Ancylothrix sp. D3o: one gene and its partner. The protein of the gene in region 1 interacts with the protein of each later gene in a pairwise test. Links are inferred from orthologs where the notes say so. Each region holds a gene or a part of one and is shown in the gene's direction. Other genes may lie near its edges.

Region 1 (10,120 bases):
CAACCCCAAGAAATTGCCCAAAAGCTAGAAACCGCCGCCCCCATTGCCAAAGCCACCGTCCACCGGCATCTTTTCCCCCCTGGCTTAACTGTCCACATTAAAGAACGTTATCCTGTAGCCATTGCTCAACTCAGCCAGGGCGCGTTAGATGCCAAACAAAAAGACTCCGGCAATTCGACTTCGCTCATTGTAGGCGTCCTTGACGAAAACGGCTGGTGGACTCCATTAAAAAATTACACAGCCCTCCAGCAAACTATTCCCCTACCTTCGTTAAAAGTCATCGGCAACCCCAGCAACTATCGGGAGAATTGGCCCCAACTTTACCAAACCCTCAGCCAGTCTCCCGTCAAAGTTTCAGAAGTTGACTGGCAAGATTCAGGCAATGTAATTTTAAAAACAGAAATTGGAACTGTCCATCTTGGCCCGTACAGTTCTAAGTTTGACGAACAACTGCAAGTTATTGATCGAATGCGCCAATTACCCAAACACCCGCGTTACAGTCAGATCGCCTACATTGACCTTAAAAACCCCCAATCCCCAGCTATTAAACTGCAACCGGGTAAAATTCAGCCACCCGCTGCCAAATCTCCCTAGCAGGGGAACTAGGCTTTGGCCATGCCTCCCCCAGTACCAGGTACGGTTGGTTGCAAAGCGCAACATCCCCTATAGTTGACAACAAGAACCGGCCACCTGAAGCGTTGTTTATTTACCTTAGCTAATACCAATGACACTTAATAGTAAAATAGGGCTTGAAAATGACAGCCCGCATTCCCAAGGGCAAACAGGTTTTCCGACTAGCGCGGATAATTCAAATCCTTTCGGTAACGCTGGCTTATATATAAATCAAAATCGAGATCCGAAAGGCATGGCTGGGGAAGAATCAAGGAGTGGAGATATTGTGCCCAGCAGCGTAGCAAGAATTAAAGTAATCGGTGTCGGCGGTGGTGGCGGCAATGCCATTAATCGCATGATTGCTAGTGAAATTTTGGGAGTTGAGTTTTGGTCGGTTAATACCGATGCTCAAGCTCTCAGCCAGTCTGAAGCACCTAAAAGACTGCAAATTGGTCAAAAATTGACGCGCGGACTCGGTGCCGGGGGCAACCCTGCTATCGGCCAAAAAGCCGCTGAGGAATCCCGCGATGAAATTGCCCAAGCTCTAGGGCAGTCTGATTTAGTGTTTATTACCGCCGGCATGGGTGGGGGCACCGGCACTGGTGCTGCTCCTATTGTGGCGGAAGTGGCTAAGGAGTTGGGCGCGTTAACGGTGGGAGTTGTTACCCGTCCGTTTACTTTTGAAGGACGCCGCCGCCTTAGCCAAGCTGAACAAGGGATCGACGCCCTGCAAAGCCGGGTTGACACGCTGATTGTTATTCCAAATAACAAACTTTTAGACGTTATCCAGGCAGATACGCCGGTTCAAAAAGCTTTCCGCGAAGCTGATGATATTCTCCGCCAAGGTGTTCAGGGCATTTCGGATATCATTACGATCCCAGGGTTGGTAAATGTGGACTTTGCCGATGTCCGGGCCGTTATGGCAGATGCCGGTTCGGCTTTGATGGGTATTGGAATTGGTTCTGGCAAGTCAAGAGCCGTTGATGCTGCTTCCCAGGCTATTTCTTCGCCATTTTTGGAGTCTTCTATCGATGGCGCAAAGGGCGTTGTCTTTAATATCACAGGCGGAACTGATCTTACTCTTCACGAAGTGAGTGCAGCGGCAGATATTATTTATGAAAACGTCGATCCCAATGCCAATATTATTTTCGGGGCAGTTATTGATGAGCGGGTTCAAGGTGAAATTAGAATTACGGTGATTGCCACCGGCTTTTCACCCGAAACGGTGGTAGGTGCACCGGCAGCAAAAACTGCTCCGGCACCACGTCCGGTTACTCCCACCAGCAGGCCGGCAACGCCACCCCCACCGGCACCGGCATCCGAACCTCAAAAAGCCCCTGATGGTTTAGATATCCCAGACTTTTTGAAGCGCCGGCGTCCCCCTCGCTAAAGCGCCTCTCTAACAATCAAGAAACTCGGTTTTTCTCAAAAGACCGGGTTTCTAAATCTACTCTCAACCTTGTTTTAAAGATTTTGCCCACTCGGCGGCGAGGGGAATTTCTGTAAAGGGAATTCGCTGGGGAGTAAGCTTGCCAAAGCTGAATTCCAGTTCAATTTTTTTGCCTTGGGTGGGGGGTGTATTAGCATCCACCGCAACTCCATCTACCAAAAACCGTATTTCTGTAACATCATCAAGGGAAAAACTTTGCAGATTAACCGGCCCCTTCTTTGTCGGTTTTCCCCAGGTTAGTTGATTGCCGGTTTTCCCTAAAACTGCATAAATATCATATTTGGCTTGTTCAAATTGTTTGGCCCACAGACGATAGGCTTCTACTTTTTGATATTCGTTACTGCCGGCCCAAGCCAACCATATAAAAACCGCCAAGAGTGGCAACCACAGCAAACCCCGTTCCATTTTATATCTTAGATTTTCGATTTAAGGATTGGTAGAAAATAACGCTTTCTCGAAAAACTCCCAGAAAGCAATTCATGCAATTTTATAGTAAAAATTCCTTTTTTTCAAGATTAGCTCCCGACTTAGGCCAAATGTAATACCCTTAAGCTATCTTCAAGATACACCCGCACGACCTTAGAGGTGTTTTATGCGAAAGTTTTTCCTGCTATCCCTATTTATTGTTGGGGTGGCTGTTGCTTTGTTCAATTTCAAAGGTTTGGCAAATCAAGGCAGTTTTAATCAAATTGTGCTGGATTTCCGCGAGGATATACCAGCTTCTCAAATTGAAACACAACTCAGCCAGCTTTCCCAGCAGTACGGCGTTACTCCTCAACTCAACAGTGAGTTTTCAGTATCAGATAATGTCTATATTGTCAAGGGGAATAAGCAACTTCTTAAAGCTTTGAAAAAATCCGATCTGCGACAATCAACAGAATTCATTGAACCGGATTATATTTACAGCGTTTTGGAAATTCCCAATGATCCCATGTATCATCAGCAGTGGAATTTTCGCAGCATTAATATTGAGAAAGCTTGGGAAGAAAGCAAAGGCAATGGCGTAACGGTGGCTGTCATAGACACCGGCGTCACACCCGTAGCAGATTTAAAAGATACAAACTTCACCCCAGGCTACGATTTTGTCAACGATAAAACCGAGGCTGCCGACGATAACGGACACGGTACCCACGTTGCCGGCACCATTGCTCAAAGTACAAATAACGAGTATGGCGTGGCCGGTATTGCCTATCAAGCCAGTATTATGCCGCTGAAAGTTTTGGCATCTTCCGGCGGTGGCACCATTGCTGATATTGCGGAAGCGATTAAATTTGCGGCTGATAATGGTGCCGATATCATTAACATGAGTTTGGGTGGCCCTGGTGAAAGCCAACTCATGCAAGAAGCCATTGATTACGCTCACAGTAAAGGCGTTGTGATTATTGCCGCCGCCGGAAACAGTGCTGATAGCTCGGCTGGCTATCCGGCTCGTTATCCTAACGTGGTGGGAGTTGCGGCGCTGGATGCTTCCGGGCAAAAAGCCTTTTATTCTAATTTTGGGGCCGGTGTGGATATTTCAGCACCCGGTGGCGATACCACAAATGGTGAAGTTGGCGGAATTTTGCAAAATACCATTGATGAGCAAGGAAACTCAATTTTTGCCGCTTATCAAGGCACGAGTATGGCGGCGCCTCACGTTGCTGGCGTGGCGGCTTTGATTAAAGCTGCCGGTGTTCAAGAACCAGAAGAAATTGTGCGGATCTTGAAACAGTCAGCGCGGACGGTTGCAGACGATCCGCTTAATCATTTTGGGGCCGGTCAATTGGACGCAGCAGCGGCGGTGCAGTTGGCAACCAAGGGCCAGATTACCTTCCGCGATTTCTTCCGGTGGTTGCGGGATAATGGCTATTTGAATCCTCGCTTTTGGATTGATGGCGGCGCGGTGGCGCTGTTGCCAAAACTGGCGATGGTGTTGGGTTCTTATATGTTGGCTTGGTTTTTGCGAAATTATTTCCCGTTTGCTTGGAGTTGGTCGCTTTCTTCCGGTTTGGTAGCTGGAAGTTCAGGTTTGTTTTTCCTGCGCGGCTTGTATATTTTTGATCTTCCCCAATGGCCTTTTCGGGCAATGGGTAGCTCGATTCCTGAATTGGGGAATGTTGTTCAGGGGAGTAGCGCTTTGAATCCGCTTTTTGCTTCAGCGTTGATTCCTGTGGGGTTGGTGCTGTTGCTGTTGGGCCACAAGTCTTTAAAGTGGTTTGCGATTGGTACGTCTTTGGGCGTGGCGAGTTGTTTGGCGGTGACGGCGCTTATCTCGCCGAATGTTTGGCTGTTGGGAGGCGGTTTTGTCGCCCAGGGATTTTTGGTGATAAATGCGCTGCTGTGTTTTGGTTTAGCAAAATTAGCTGCAAAATCTGAGGGGGTAGTTGTATGAGTGTGACGATTCAGGGCAAAATAGAAAGGAAAGGCTTCGGCCCTGGAACTTGGGCACTGGTATCAGAAAAGGGTGAAAGCTACGAAATTCATCAGGGAGCGCCGGCAGAGTTGCTCAAGTCGGGCCTAGAAGTCAAGGTTAAAGGGAAAGTCCGTGACGACGTGATGAGCTTTGCCATGATTGGGCCGGTGCTGGAAGTGGAAGAGTTTTCCGTCCTCAATTCGGATTGATCCCACCGGGGGCTGCGTCCGGGTGCTTGTTAAATACTCACTTTTTTGTTTTGCCTCAGTATGTCGTTACGCTTTAGCAGTATCTACCTGCGATGCGGCTGCATTCAGATTCTCTGAGGGGCAAAACAAATTTAATATCCCCTTTGCCTATTTGGCAGGGGGGGTAGGGTGAGGTTTGTGAATCTACTAGCAAAAAGCAAAAAAAACCCCGGTTGGTTTAACCGGGGAGCTTAATCAGGGTGCATCTACCATTTCTTTTTCCTAGGATGAGTGAAGTTAATCCGGAAAAGCTGAAGAAAGTTTTAAACTTTAAGGCTTGATGCTCATTAGGGGAAAAGAAGAGGAAAGTAGGGTTAAAAGCAGAAAACAAAAGGTTTTTTATGAATGCCTAAAAATTGAATCAAAATTTATTAGTTAGGATCAAGGGAAGAGTGATAAAAAAAACAAAAATCCCGGCCTAAAACGACCGGGAGCATCAATCAGGGTGCATCTACCATTCCAAGTTTCTGCGGTTGATGGGGTGCGTCAGGAAAATTTAAAAAAGAAATTGGTGAGAAGGTGGGGAGAAATTTTTGGGGGTATGACAAGCTGAATTTGGTGCCGGTTGGGGTTGGGAAAAATTAGGAATTTGTCTACATTTTTAGGCCATAAGAAAAGAATTGCCAAATAAAAAACCCCAGCAATGGTTAGCCAGGGCAATCTATCAGGGTGCATCTGTTAATAGTGTTCTTAGGGGTGCTGATGCAATCCGGAAAAATCTGTTATCTATTAGTAGTACCTGAAAAGTTTAGGCTAGGTGGTAACTTTTCCCATCAATAGGTAGTCGGATTGTTTGAATCAATAAAATATTGAGGTCTGGAGTCAATAGTTTTTAGCTACGGTGCCGGCTTTTCTGGCGCTGGGGGGTGGGAAACCCTCTTGTGGCTTCAGCCAAAAAATTGCGACAATACAGACAAATTGATATGAGTGTGTATTTGTAGCACATAATCGAATTCTAAGAGCAGGACTGACGTTGTGACTCAGGAACTAGAATTTCAAATTTCAGTAACCCCGGTTCGGGGTAATGAATATCTTGTGAGAACGGAAGATGTGGTGCAGGGGGCGCCATTGGCCGAGGAAATTTTAGAGTGGCCGGTGGATGACTGGCTTGTGCGTGCTTGTCAGCTTATGAATGACCCGTTGCTGGGTTTGTTAGAGGAAAGTGATATGGCTTGGCCTTCGCAAACTGGGAATGGGAAAACGAGTCTAGGAGAGGTCGGTTCTTCGCCTGAAGCTGGGGTGGCGAGTTTGGTTGCTTTGGGCCGGCAGCTTCATCAGCATTTATTTCAAGGTAGGCTGCGTGATAGTTGGATATCAGCCCAAAGTATTGCTCAGCACCGGCGCTCTCAGTTACGTCTGCGTTTGGCGTTGAAAGGTGATGTTTTGCCGCGTTTACCTTGGGAAGTTCTCCACGACGGCAACCGGCCTATTGCTACGGGGACGGATGTTTTGTTTTCGCGCTATCAACCGCCGACAACGGCGCTGATGAGTGAGGTGGTTGAGGGGACTCACAAGCAAACGACTTCGACGGCGTTAAAGATTTTGATGGTGTTGGCCGGCCCGACGGATCAGGATCGTTTACAACTTAAGCAGGAGGCTGAACACTTACAGAGAGAGTTGCTTTCTCGTTCTGAGTCTGGTGGGCCGGCTATGCAGCTTCAGATTTTGGAACAACCCGACCGGGCGACTTTGACTCAAGCGCTGGAACACAATCAATATCAGGTTTTCCATTATGCCGGTCATAGTAATTTGGGATCAAAGGGGGGCGAGCTTTATTTGGTGAATCGCAAAACCGGCCTGACGGAAACGCTGACGGGTTATGATTTGGCTGGTTTGCTGGCAAATAATGGGGTGCAATTGGCGGTTTTTAATTCTTGTCGCGGCGCGGGGATGTTAATTAGCGGACGTAATGATGATACCGGCCTTGGGAATTTGGCGGAAGCTTTGGTTAATCGAGGAATTCCTGGGGTTTTGGCAATGGCAGAATGTATCCCCGATGATGTTGCTTTGACTTTGGCGCGGCTTTTTTATCGCAATTTGAATTTGGGTCAATCGGTGGATTTGAGTTTGAGTCGGGCTCGACAGGGGCTTATTTCTGCCTATGGTTCTAATCAGCTTTATTGGGCGTTGCCTATTTTATATCTGCATCCTAAATTTGATGGTTATTTGCGGTCTAATTATCATATTAATTCTATTTCTTCAAGTCAATCTGAGGTGGTTTCGCCTATTTTGTCTCAAATTCGTTCGCCTCAAGTGGCGGAGCCTGATGATTTAGAAAATTTAGATGATGAGGAAATAGATTCGATTTTAGATGAAATGGATTATGCCGAGTTAAAGGAGGATTTGGGGCTTTTTAAGGATGATGAATTGATGGATTTGGAGGGGGAAAATGAGGCATGGGATGATGATTTTAATGAGGAGCCTTTGGATGATGGGGCAGAAGCAATGGTGGCTTCTTTGCTGCGTCAGCTTTCGCCTCCTGATCCTTTACCGGCCGGTGGTAATCCTCCAGCAAGCAATGTAATTGCCAGTGAAATGCGGCAAGCTGATTTGATTTTTTCGGATGAAGAATTAGAAGAGTATGATCTGCAAAAATACCAGCAATCAACTGAGGCGATTGATTCTAATTCACAAGAGAGAGAATCAAGTGAAAGTAATGTTAAAGCGAATTCTGGGGATCTTTCTCGTACAAAAACGCCTCGTTTAATTGCACCGGCACCGGAAAAGCTGAATAATGCTAAGAAAACGTTGCCGCCGGTTGACCGCTCTGCCTGGATACCGAAGGCGCTGGTAGGTGTTGTGGCAGTTGGGTTGTTGCCGATTTTGGGGTTTTGGTTTTTGCGAAGTCGGGTTGAAGAAAAAAATGTGGTGGGGAATTCAGGAAAGCAAGCTGTGACGATGCCGGTGGAGTCGGAGGTGCCGGTGCAAAGTTTAAATACTCTTGATTTCCAAAAAACTCCTACTTCTCAAGTGGTTGCTATTGCTATTGAGCGGTTTAGTCAGGGAAATTTAAAGGAGGGTTTTCCGGCGGTGGAGGCGCTTTTAAATCGTTCAGCTTTGCCGCAGGCGCAGGCGGCGTTGGCGGCGATACCAAAGGCACAGGAAAATCAGCCGGAAGTTAATTTTTTGAAAGGCCGGTTGGTGTGGCAGTTTGCGGCGGCGGGAAATCAACTTTATAGTCAATCGGATGCTCGCCGGTTTTGGGAGGTGGCGGTAAAAGATAATGGTAAATCTGCTGAATATTTTAATGCTTTGGGGTTTGCTTATTATGCGGAGGGAAATTTTGACCGGGCGGCTCAAATGTGGAGTCAAGTTTTGAATTTGCTTGAAAATAATCCTCAGCAAAATAGTACAATTCGTCAGGATTTAACGGCTTATTCAGGCTCGGCTTTGGTGTTTTATAAACAAGCAAGAAGTCTGGCCGGTGAGCAGAAGGAAGTTCGCTTAAGTAAGGCGATTAAGTTTCGCAATTATGTTTTAAGTGAAGATGCGGTAAGTTTTCAACCGGATGCGCTTGCTAAAAATTGGATGTGGTCGGATCAAGCGATTAAAGATTGGCAAGGGGTTTTACAGTTAAAAGAGTAATTTGTCATTTGTCATTTGTCAAAGGACTAAGGACTAAGGACTATTGACTTAACCATTTTAAGATTGCTAGGGAGCCGCCGGCACAAGTTACGATAATAATTATGATTGCTTCTTTTGGAATGCTGCCGTCTGTTTGGGGGGGCTGGGGCTTATTTGAACCAGGGAAAATTAAGCCAAAAATTGCTATGGCTGTTAGGGTTATTATTGTTAAAACGGTGAAAAACCACACTAAAACAAGGGGAGGAAGGCGCGGCGAGCGTTTTTTTGATTTCGGCATGGGAAATAGAACATTTTATTTAAGGTGGGCGAAGCCCACCCTACTATTTAGTTGGTGTGGCGTTCTATTGCTAGTTGAATGAGTTGTTCAACTAATTGGGAGAAGGGGATGCCGGTGGCTGCCCAAAGTTGGGGATACATACTGGTGGCGGTGAAGCCGGGGAGGGTGTTAATTTCGTTGATTAAGACTTCGCCGGTTGATTCTACATAAAAGAAATCTACTCTTCCTAAACCGGCTCCATCAATGGCTAAAAAGGCTTGGATTGCCATTTCTTGTACTTTTTGGCTAATTTCAGCGGGGATTTTTGCGGGAATAAATAAGTCGGCTTGGCCTGCGGTGTATTTGGTTTCGTAGTCGTAGAAGTCGCTATTAAAGGTGATTTCTCCTACTACAGATGCTTTGGGGTTGTCGTTTCCTAAAACGGCACATTCGACTTCTCTGGCGATGACTCCGGCTTCAACGATGATGCGCCGGTCATAACTGGCGGCGTTGTCTAATGCTGTTTCTAATTCGCTGCGGTTGCGTACTTTGGAAATGCCGACGGAGGAGCCAAGGTTGGCCGGTTTTACAAAGCAAGGATAGCCTAATTTTTGTTCGATTTCGTCGCAAAGTTTGGGAAATACGCAGGGGTTTGACCAAATTTGTGAGCGGTTTATTGCCATGTATTTAACTTGGGGTAAACCAGCTTCTGCAAATGCCATTTTCATTGCAATTTTATCCATTCCCAAGGCGGAACCTAAGACGCCTGACCCGACGAAGGGAACTTGCATTAATTTGAGTAATCCTTGTACGGTGCCGTCTTCGCCATTGGGGCCGTGTAAGATGGGAAACCAGACGTCTACTTGGGCGACTTCTGGGGGGGTTTGCCAGCGGGCGAGGGGTTCATTATCGCTGGAAGTTGAGAGGGGTTGGCCGGTGGTTAAGACTTGTTGTGCGGTGTCGCCGGCTTGCCAGAGGCCGTCTTTTTGGATATATACGGGCAAGATATCGTATTTTTCGCTGTTGCTGTCTGCGCTTAAGGCGCGTGCGATGGCTCTTGCGGAGCTAATGGAGACTTCGTGCTCGCCTGATCTTCCGCCAAATAATAATCCTACCCGTAGTTTTGTCATTGTCTGAATACTCCGCATTTGTGCTTCTGAATAAATATAGCCGGCGGTGGGCCGGTGATTTTCTCTTGGTTGGAAGTTTACGGAGTGGGAGAGTGGTTTTCGGGGAAAAGGTGGGGGGAGGTTAGGCTGTATGTTGAGAAACCGGGTTTCTAAGAAAAATTGAAGTTTATAGACTCAATATTTATTTAGAAACCGGGTTTCTGATGTGGATATAAAGGTGTTAAGAGTTTTGCTGCAACCAAGTAATTAAATCAGAAAATTGGGAAAAGTCTAAAAGCGCCTCTGCTAGGTCTTCTAATTTGGTTAAAGATAATGCCTGAATTTGCTGCTGAAGTTGCTCATTTACAACACCAAGCCGGCGGGATAGCAGGCGGATAATAAGTGATGCTGCTTCCTGTTGTTTTCCTTCTTGGCGGCCTTCTTGGCGGCCTTCTTGGCGGCCTCGTT
Region 2 (10,161 bases), on another replicon or contig:
TTACCGGGTCTGTATCGTAGGAGATTTTCAGGAATTATTCACCACCCTTTACGCACAACGCTTGTTTTTTTTAGTAACAACCGGCCCCGGAGGCGTAAAATTTGAACCATTAGGCCGCTCCGACGCTCGCCTGATGGTAGAAAACCGTTTACGCTTGTTGCGGCGCACCGGCCAGCAAAAAGAATACGAGCAACTACAGCACGTCCACCAACGAACCTTTCTCTAACTGTCTGCTAAGCGGGCGTGGCTGTCTCAAGTAAACCATTCAAAAAATCCCAGAATGTCTATTGCCGAAAGCATTGCTAAGATCCGAGCCTCCTTAAGTGAGGAAGTTCGTCTCATCGCCGTCAGCAAACAAGTGCCGACCGAAGCCATGCGAGAAGCATACAAAGCCGGCATTCGAGATTTTGGCGAAAGTCGCATCCAGGAAACCGAAACCAAACAAAAATTGCTGGAAGACTTGCCAGATATCACCTGGCATCTGATCGGCCACCTGCAAACCAACAAAGCCCAAAAAGCTTTACAGCTATTCCAATGGATTCACTCTGTCGATAGCTTAAAACTCGCCCAACGTCTCGACCGGCTCGCGGCAGAACTAAATGTCACTCCCCAAGTGTGTCTGCAAGTAAAACTCACAGATGATCCCCATAAACACGGTTTTACACAGCCACAATTACTTGAAGAACTGCCTGCCCTCATCGAGTGCCATCACCTCTCAATTCAAGGCTTGATGGCAATTCCGCCCCTAGGACTCAATGAAGGGGAAACCTTGACTTTGTTTGAAAATGCCAGCCACCTCGCCCAAGATATTCGCCAACAATGGCCCCAACTACCCCTGCGGGAACTGTCTATGGGAATGTCAGGGGACTATCATTTAGCCGTCAAAGCCGGTTCGACAATGGTAAGACTAGGCACGATTTTATTTGGAGAGCGCGGAGCATAATTTGAAAGCAGACAAATAAAAGTTGCCAATGGGTGTAAAATAAACTGTGACTTTGGGAGCAAGCAACCGCTTGTGACGCTCGATTTTATGGGCTATGCAAAAAGTAATAAGCCAGAGAAATTCTAATAAAACGAGTTCCCAAAGCAGAAAATCCTGTCAAGCCTGCTCAAAACTACCAAGAAGCAATCAACGCATCTTTAAAAACTTCCGTTACTTTGTTATAAAAATCGCGGAAGCAATCTGTAAAAACTCTTTACTTTTTGCCAAAATAACCCTAGTTGTGATGGAGCGTCCGACGTGAATAGCATTTTTTCAAAACTACGAGATTTCGTAGGTCTAAATCAGCCGGTTGATTACGAATATGACTACGAGGAAATGGAAGGAGACAGATATCAAAACGTCTACCCCCAAGAAACTGCCCCCGCACCGGCAGCCGATACCACAAACCGCAGCCGTCTGCGTGATCAATCTCTCGCCGGAACAAGTACAGCTATGATGGGATCAACGTCGGGAATGGGTTCAGCTATGAGTAATGTAATCGGTATGCCAGGAGCCGCTAACGGTATTTCAGAAGTGTTGGTGATGGAACCTCGCTCTTTTGAAGAAATGCCCCAAGCCATTCAAGCACTGCGTCAGCGCAAGTCTGTGGTACTCAATTTGACGCTGATGGACCCAGATCAAGCCCAACGCGCTGTCGATTTTATCGCCGGTGGTACTTACGCCCTTGATGGCCATCAAGAACGCATCGGCGAAAGCATTTTCTTGTTCACGCCTAGCTGTGTTCAAGTCAGCACTCAAACCGGTGTGGTGCATGATGTTCTCCAACCTCACCTGCGCCCCACCACTCGGCCAGCCGGTCAAGCCCCTTGGACTCCTGAGCAAGTCAGAATGGCTCAATAATTCTTTGATTCGTTAAAAAGTCAGTGTTAGGGCGTCAGTCAGACGTAAAATCAAAAATTGACTGCTAATTGACACCTCAAACCTGACTTTTGACCCATGACAATTAAATTCGGTATGATCGGCGGCGGGATAATGGGCGAAGCGCTCTTATCTCGCCTTGTTTCTAAGAGCATTTACCAACCTTCAGAAATTTTAGTCAGCGAACCCAACCAGGCTCGGCGTTCATTTTTAGCTCAACATTATGGTGTTGGTGTCACCGGCGATAACCGTTCTGCTGCTTGTGCTACAGATGTTTTGCTCTTGGCGATTAAACCCCAGATTTTTGAGATTGTCCTTAGCGACTTGGCCGATACTTTATCTAGTTTTCCTGAAGAAATCGCCCCGGTGGTGGTGTCTATTTTAGCCGGCACTCCTCTGAGTAAACTTGAGAGTGGTTTTCCGGGGTGGCCGGTGATTCGTGCTATGCCAAATACCCCCGCAACTGTTGGCTCCGGCATCTCTGCAATTACTGCCGGTACTTGCGTCCAACCTCACCATCTCGATTTTGCCCGCCAAATTCTCCAAGCAGTTGGGGATGTTGTCGAAGTTCCCGAATCAATGATGGATGCTGTCACCGGCCTTTCTGGTTCTGGCCCCGCTTATGTATCAATTCTTATCGAAGCCTTGACAGATGGCGGCGTTTATGCTGGTTTACCTAGACCCATAGCGGCCAAACTTGCTCTGCAAACCGTTTTGGGAACCGCCACCATGTTACACGAGACTAAAATGCACCCCGCTGAATTGAAAGATCGCGTCACCAGTCCGGGGGGGACAACCATTGCCGGACTCGCTCAACTTGAAAAAGCCGGTTTTCGTTCTGCCTTAATTGAAGCTGTTAAAGCGGCGGCGCGGCGCTCACAAGAACTCGGCAGCTAAGACGATTTTCGATTTTGGATGCAAGGGTTTTAGATGCCCAAATCTTGCTTATCTGACGATTTTAAGCTTGAATTTTTACATTTAAAATTGCAAAAATATTCCTTGTCTTTGGATGCAAGGGTTTTAAATGCCAAAAATCTTTATCCGCAGAAAATTTTCTGCTGTAGATCATAGCACACACCTCAACACCACGCCTAATCTAAAACTCTCCATCCAAAATCTCCCACAAATTCTAAAATCTAAAATCATTAAACTCTCCCAAAAAAAAATAAATTTAATAGCCTTAAAAACAGGCTAACCCATCATTTAAAATTCTCACGGGCAACTCTTTTAATAGACTCCTAGTAGCTACAAGCACAACAGTAATCTATCCAAAGATTAAGCAAACATTTATTTCTGGAGATAGAGTTTCCTTTCTATTTCATCAAATATAAAAGAATGAGAAGGGTGCCATAAGTGTTTTAAAAGCAACAAAAATCGCTAAAAAATAGGTTCTAAACCTTCTTACCATAGCCCCAATAAAACCTCAAAATCGCCTTTTCGCGGTTAGAATTCTTGCGTCTAAAAAGCTGAAATTATTTGACGCAACACAGAATGTTTACAGTCCAGCTTTTCAGGCAAGAAAGGCAACTTTACAACAAATAGGAACAACATCTACCATGCAATCAACTCAAGCCACAAACGAAAATGATGTCCTTCTAGGAACACCTAACCAGGATGTATTACAAGCCAATCAAGGCAACGACGTTATTGTTGGTTTGCCAGCAGGCGATAACACTTTTGGCAACCAAGGTAATGACTTACTCAGCGGCAACGAAGGCCCGGATACCATTGCCGGCGGCAAACAAAAAGATACCCTCCAAGGTGGCAAAAACAACGATTATTTACTTGGTCAAATTGACAATGATGCTATCGCCGGCAACATCGGAGATGACATCGGCATTGGTGGAGAAGGAAATGATACCATTTTTGGCAACACAGGCAGAGAATGGATAGGAGCCAACATCGGCAACGATTTTATTTATGGCGGTAAAGATAACGACACCGTACACGGCGGCAAAGATCAAGACTATATTTCTGGCGATTTAGGTGATGATGCACTCTGCGGAGACATCGGCGATGATGTTGTAGTTGGCCGCGAAAACAATGACTTAATGTTTGGCAATGTAGGTAGAGACTGGTTAGGAGGAAACGTCGGCAACGATATTATTTATGGTGGCAAAAATAATGACACTGTGCACGGCGGTCAAGATAACGATGAAATTTATGGCGATCTTGATAATGACGAACTTTGTGGCGATTTAGGAAATGACTTAGTTTCGGGTGGCACCGGCACGGATACTATCTGCGGAAATGCCGGGGATGACTCGCTTTTTGGCAATGAAGAAGCCGACACAATGTATGGCGGACAAAATAATGATGTGATACATGGCGGACAAGGTAATGATGTAATTTATGGCGATTTGGGCAACGATTCACTTTATGGTGATATTGGTGCGGATACCGTTTTTGGGGGCGTTGGGGATGATACTTTTGTAATCGGTCTTCGTAATGATGTGCCCGGATATCGCAGCACCGGCGGGCCGCAAATTATGGATGCCGACTGGTTGACAGAATTTGGCACCGGGAATGATGTTATTTCTTTAATTGGTGGTTTAACTTTTGACCAGCTTAATATTTTCACCGGCACAGATCAGTTTGCCGGTTATACCATTATTCAAGAGAAAGTTTTGGGTGAATATTTGGCAATTTTACCCGGCGTTAGCGTTAATTCTTTGGTGGGTGATGGCAATTTAATTCGATTTAATCCTTCAGCCAATTCTAATGGCGGTGGTGGTGGAACTCCGACAACGCCAATTGTTGATAACGGTGCTGGAACTCCGACAACTCCGACAACTCCGATAACGCCAGCACCCACACCAACACCGGCACCCACACCAACACCTGAACCCACACCAACACCGACACCGACTCCGGGGGTTGATGATGGGGGTGGGGTAACACCGACACCGACACCGGCACCAGCACCAGCACCGGCACAGGAACCAGCACCAGCACCGGCACCACCAGCTAACTCTGCACCTACAGTAGGAGATATTCCTAATCAAGTTGTTAATCAAAACGCGCCGGTTAATCCCATTCCGCTGACAGTTAGCGATTCTGAGACGGCACCGGCAACACTTACCTATAGCCTGACTTCAACCAATCCCAACTTAATCCCCAATGAAACTCTTTCCGTCAACACAACCGGCCCAAGCCCGACAATAAACTACACCCCCACCGCCGGTCAATTTGGCACCACTACCATTACTTTGACGGTGAGGGACGGTACAAACACAACGATTGAAACCTTTAACGTCACTGTTAACGCGCCGCCTGTGGCCACCGCAGATACAACCGGGCCGGTATTGTTACGCAGTCCTTATGAAATACCCGTTGCAACTTTACTGGCAAATGATACAGACCCAGATAACGGTCAACTTAGCATTACGCAGGTAACGAACGGCACCGGGGGCACGGTTTCTTTGCAAAACGGTGTTGTGACGTTTATTGCCGACACAAACTTTACCGGCAATGCAACGTTTAACTATACCCTTTCTGATGGCTCTGCAACGGCCACCGCTGCTGTGACTGTGCCGGTTACAGCGCAAGTGCAATTAAGTTCTATTGCCACCGGCCAAGGCATTCCAGCAGATACGGGGGGTTTTGCCGTGTTGGGTGAAGCTGGAGGTGATAATGCTGGTAACTCTGTAAGTTGGGCCGGCGATGTCAATAATGATGGTTTGATGGATGTTATCGTTGGTGCGTCTCGTGCAGATGTTGCGGGGGCGGGGGATGCTGGAAAAGCTTATGCTGTGTTTCTGGTAGCCAACGGTACAACGATTAATTTAAGCAATATTTCTGCCGGCAATGGCGGGTTTGTGATGAATGGCGAAGCAGCCGACGACCGAGCAGGGTTTGAAGTAAGCACTGCCGGTGATGTTAATGGTGATGCCATTGGGGATATGATCGTCAGTGCGGTTGGTGCCGATTCCAATGGTATAACCAATAGCGGTAGAGCTTATGTGGTGTTTGGTAAAAGTGATGGCGCACCGGTTAATTTCGCTCAACTGGGGGCTGCCGGCGGTGGCGGTTTTGCCATTAATGCAGAAACGGCTGATGATGAAACCGGTAATTCTGTGAGTAATGCCGGTGATGTTAATGGCGATGGTTTGGCTGATTTAATTATTGGTGCACCGCGTGCGGATACGCCGGGGGGTGTGAATGCCGGTAAGGCTTATGTGGTATTTGGCAAAACTAATAACACAGCGGTGAATTTAACGGATATAGTCGCTGGGGTTGGCGGTTTTGTGATGAATGGCGAGTTTGCTGGCAATAGCACCGGCCTTTCTGTGCGGACGGCGGGTGATGTGAATGGCGATGGCTATGCTGATGTGATTGTCGGTGCGGCTGGTTCGGATGCAAACGGTGGTGATGCTGGCATAGCCTATGTGGTTTTTGGCGGTCGCACTACGACAACGGCAATTAATTTGATTGATGTGCGGGCCGGTGTTGGTGGGTTTGCGATGGTTGGGGAAGCTGCTGGAAACCGCACCGGCACGTCTGTTAGCACGGCTGGGGATGTCAATTCGGATGGCTTAGCTGATTTGATTGTTGGCGCGACAGGTGCGGCGTCTACGGCGCAACAAGCAGGTAAGTCTTATGTCGTGTTTGGCAAAACTGATGGAACTCTGATTAATATGAGTTCGATATCTGCGGGAAGTGGCGGTTTTGCGATTATTGGGGAGTCGGAAGAAGACCGTATTGGCCGGCCTGTTCGTGCGGCAGGAGATGTGAATGCGGATGGTTTTGGGGATGTGATTATGGGATCGAATCTTTCTGATCCCAATGGCACGGCGTCGGGTAAGTCTTATGTTGTGTTTGGTAAGTCAGATACGGCGAATGTTTCTTTAACCGGCGTTGAGTCGGGACTTGGCGGTTTTGTGATGTTGGGTGAGTCGCCTTCTGATTTTGCGGGGAATGGTACTCGCACGGCGGGGGATGTGAATGGCGACGGTTTTTCTGATCTGATTACCGGTGCTCCTGGGGCCGGCCCAGAAGGTTTAAATGCTGGTAAGGCTTATATTGTCTACGGCGGTAATTTCTCTGCTGTGGTGACTCAACAGGGAACTGCGGCGGCTGATGCTTTGACGGGGACTACTGCTGCTGATGTTTTGGTTGGCGGTACCGGCAATGATACGCTAACTGGGGCCGGTGGTTTGGATGTGCTTTATGGCGGTGGCGGTGATGATGTGATTGCAATTTCGGATGCCGCTTTCCGTAGTTTTGATGGCGGTTTGGGCACGGATACGCTGCGTTTGGATGCTGCGGTTAGTTTGGATTTAAACGCTGTTAACAGCCGTATTACTAGCGTGGAGCGTATTGATCTTACTGTGGCCGGTGCGAGTTTGGCGCTTACTGGTATGAGCTTAATGGCTTTGTCGGATATAAGCAATCAGCTTGTTGTTGATGCTGTGGCCGGCAGTTCTGTTAGCTTGACTGGTGGCGGTTGGACTAATGCTGGCTCGACAGTTCCCGGTTATACCACTTACACTCAAGGCAATGCGACTTTGCTTTTGGATGCGGAGATCACTGCTCAAATTGTTTAAGGGTTTGACTTGAATTTAAAAAACCCGGTTTTTTCAGGAAAAGCCGGGTTTTTCAGTTGATTTTCGCTGAATTTCTGTTTGGGTTTATTTGCTTTGTTGGTCTGGGTTTGATTCTGATGAGTTTACTTTGGGAACCCAGTTAGGTGCGTCGGCGTTTTCCCAACCAGCGGGTCTTTTGGAGTTATACCAGGCAATTGAGCCAATGACTACAGCGGCGAGAAAGCCTACTCCCAACACTCCGAAATATGCAGTTTTGAGGGTTTGAGCGTAAGCCGCATCGGTGGCGATTGCCAGTAATAATGACATTTTTTTGTTTATCCTTTTTGTTTAGTTTCTGCGAATTTACCATGAAAATTAACAGTTTTCAATCCCCTAAACCGGCTTTTCGCTGTTGGCTTTTTTTGCTTCATATTAAAAAGGTTAGAGCCAAAAACTCCAACCTTTTGTTTTATGGGGGTTATTTAGTTGTTAAATTTCTGAATTTTTGGGTTTATAGGCTGCTCAACCAACCAATTAAACCATGTCCGGTAATTACTTCTAAGGCTAACAGCGAAACAAAACCAATCATTGCTAACCGGCCATTGATTTTTTCTGAGCGTTCGTTGAAGCCAAGTTGTTTACGGTCGTCTACATAAACTTGGGGTTCAATTGCAAAGTTATTTAAGAGTTCGCCGTGATCTACAACATAGCGGGTTTTCATTGTTTTTTCCCTTTGGTTTTTTATTTGTAACTTAATGTTACGCAATGTAAAGTTTTGTTGCAATCCTGAAAAAGTGAGGGAAACCGTACAACATAAGGGAGGCAAACCGTATATATAATTAATTTTTGGTTTGACTTTGTGCAAAGTTGGATGATAAAAGCTTTTGTTTAAGGCTGTTTAAAGGTTTAATCTGTAGTGTTTATAAAGGTAAAATGAAAAAAATTTTAATTTTGGGTGGAACGGGGGATGCGTCGGAGTTGGCGCGCAGAGTGGCGTTGTTGGAAGGTGTAGAGGTGATTTCTTCGTTGGCGGGACGAACTCGCAAACCGGCAGAGGTGGCTGGAAATGTGCGGGTGGGGGGTTTTGGCGGTGAGGCTGGGTTAGGAGAATTTTTACAAAACGAAACAATAGATTTGGTGGTTGATGCGACACATCCGTTTGCGCGCTGCATTTCGTTTAATGCGGCGGCGGCTTGTTTGGCGTGTGGGGTCGAGCATTTGATGTTAATTCGACCGGCTTGGGAAAAAATGGAGGGAGATCAATGGATTGAGGTAGAAAGTAATGAGATGGCGGCGCAGGTTTTGGCGGGTTTTAAACGGGTTTTTTTAACAATTGGCCGGCAAGAGTTGGCGGTTTTTAGTAATCTGCCGGATATCTGGTTTTTGATGCGGATGATTGACCCACCGGCACCCCAAATGCGAATTCCCAAGGGTGAGTTATTGTTGGATAAAGGGCCGTTTTCTTTGGCGGACGAAAGAGCGTTATTAGTTAAATATAAAATTGACGTTATTGTTAGTAAAAATAGTGGGGGAGAGGCGACTTATGCAAAGATTGTAGCGGCGCGGGAGTTGGGGAAGCCGGTTGTGATGGTTGAGCGTCCGCCGGTGCCAGGGGGTGAAGTTGTGACGGATGTGGAAAGTGCTTATTTATGGATTTTAAAGAAATTATTTCAATGATAAAAACCCGGTGTCTTAAAGAAACCGGGTCTCGGAAATTGGCTTTTTTTTAAATTAAGCTTCTTGCCAAAGTTGGCGAACACGACCTTCGGGAAGCCAACCGGCAATTTCTTGAATTCGCTCCTCAGATAACTCATCTTTGGTAGCAGAAAAAACGGCTTTAATGACTTTTTCGCGGTCTACAATTGGCTGTCCGCCTTCATTGGCGACGCGGAATAAAAAGCGATCTGAGTCAATTTTAAAAATGCCTGGGCCCTGCCAAGGTGGACGAACCCGACTCAGGAACCTTACGATAGGATTGCTATCTTTCCAAATGTCGGAAATTTCCATTTGGAGCACTTTTTCGTCGGTTTCCATTACTTTTTCATGCAGTTCTGCTTCGACGCGATCTGCTGCTTCGGTTGTCATCATGTCGCGCATGACACGATAAACAATTTCCGTCATGTCTCTGGCGTCGTAGGGATCGGCAAGTCCCCCTTGCTGCATGACTTTTTCGAGAAATGAGCGATGCTCTTCTGGAATAAGCACTCGTTCATCTTCTATTTCTGTGGGATCTATTTCTGGATAATGCTTGTTTTGAACATCCATTTCTAACCACCTTTTGATGTTTTAATCAAAATATGCGTTTCCCCTACACTTTGTCATATTTGTATAATTTTTTACTTCAATCTAAAGGTTGAAATTGGCCGCTGCTTGCTTTTGAGTCTTTGGAGAGAGGTATCGTATTTTGAGGGATTTTTCATCTATCAAAAGGTTGATTTATTAGTTCTTTATAACTACCCATTGTGTCACCGGCGCCATTGCTTTCCAGCCTAAAAATTTACCAATGGGTTCGGCCCTTTGTATGGCAATTCTGCTTAAGGTTCCGCCGAGTTGTTGTTGCCATTCAAAGATTTTTTGCTCACTTTCAATGGTAACAGCGTTTGCTACTAACCGGCCTCCAATTTTTAAAGAATTCCAGCAAATTTCAAATAACTGTTCAGTTGTCACTCCTCCCCCGATAAAAATAGCATCAGGTTGAGGTAAGTCTGTGAGAATTGCCGGTGCTTTTCCTGCAATAATTTTGAGGTTAGGAACGCCTAAAGCTGCGGCATTATC

The links.
Region 2: the proteins of ftsZ (region 1) and NG798_RS08900 interact in binary tests that used the Bacillus subtilis proteins (3 or more experiments, as listed by UniProt). The link is inferred for Ancylothrix sp. D3o from one-to-one orthologs.

What each region holds. Positions count from the first base shown.
Region 1 is NZ_JAMXEX010000001.1:273,452-283,571, reverse strand. What follows is about bases 1-2,863. They hold ftsZ (cell division protein FtsZ), read left to right. Parts: upstream 1-724; coding sequence 725-2,002; downstream 2,003-2,863. Other genes in these bases: NG798_RS01370 (S8 family peptidase), read left to right, coding at 2,655-2,863; NG798_RS01375 (hypothetical protein), read right to left, coding at 2,066-2,467; NG798_RS01385 (cell division protein FtsQ/DivIB), read left to right, coding at 1-594. Outside these bases: more of NG798_RS01370, read left to right, coding at 2,864-4,433; NG798_RS01365 (hypothetical protein), read left to right, coding at 4,430-4,663; NG798_RS01360 (CHAT domain-containing protein), read left to right, coding at 5,678-8,287; NG798_RS01355 (hypothetical protein), read right to left, coding at 8,328-8,564; NG798_RS01350 (D-alanine--D-alanine ligase family protein), read right to left, coding at 8,612-9,673; NG798_RS27955 (DUF4351 domain-containing protein), read right to left, coding at 9,894-10,120. UniProt on the Bacillus subtilis protein: Essential cell division protein that forms a contractile ring structure (Z ring) at the future cell division site. The regulation of the ring assembly controls the timing and the location of cell division.
Region 2 is NZ_JAMXEX010000003.1:359,692-369,852, forward strand. What follows is about bases 138-3,041. They hold NG798_RS08900 (cell division protein SepF), read left to right. Parts: upstream 138-1,240; coding sequence 1,241-1,843; downstream 1,844-3,041. Other genes in these bases: pipX (transcriptional coactivator PipX), read left to right, coding at 138-226; NG798_RS08895 (YggS family pyridoxal phosphate-dependent enzyme), read left to right, coding at 281-943; proC (pyrroline-5-carboxylate reductase), read left to right, coding at 1,940-2,758. In the rest of the region: more of pipX, read left to right, coding at 1-137; NG798_RS08910 (Ig-like domain-containing protein), read left to right, coding at 3,418-7,407; photosystem II assembly protein Psb35, read right to left, coding at 7,492-7,713; NG798_RS08920 (chlorophyll a/b-binding protein), read right to left, coding at 7,898-8,107; NG798_RS08925 (cobalt-precorrin-6A reductase), read left to right, coding at 8,320-9,063; NG798_RS08930 (DUF2267 domain-containing protein), read right to left, coding at 9,118-9,651; precorrin-6y C5,15-methyltransferase (decarboxylating) subunit CbiE, read right to left, coding at 9,826-10,161. UniProt on the Bacillus subtilis protein: Cell division protein that is part of the divisome complex and is recruited early to the Z-ring. Probably stimulates Z-ring formation, perhaps through the cross-linking of FtsZ protofilaments. Its function overlaps with FtsA.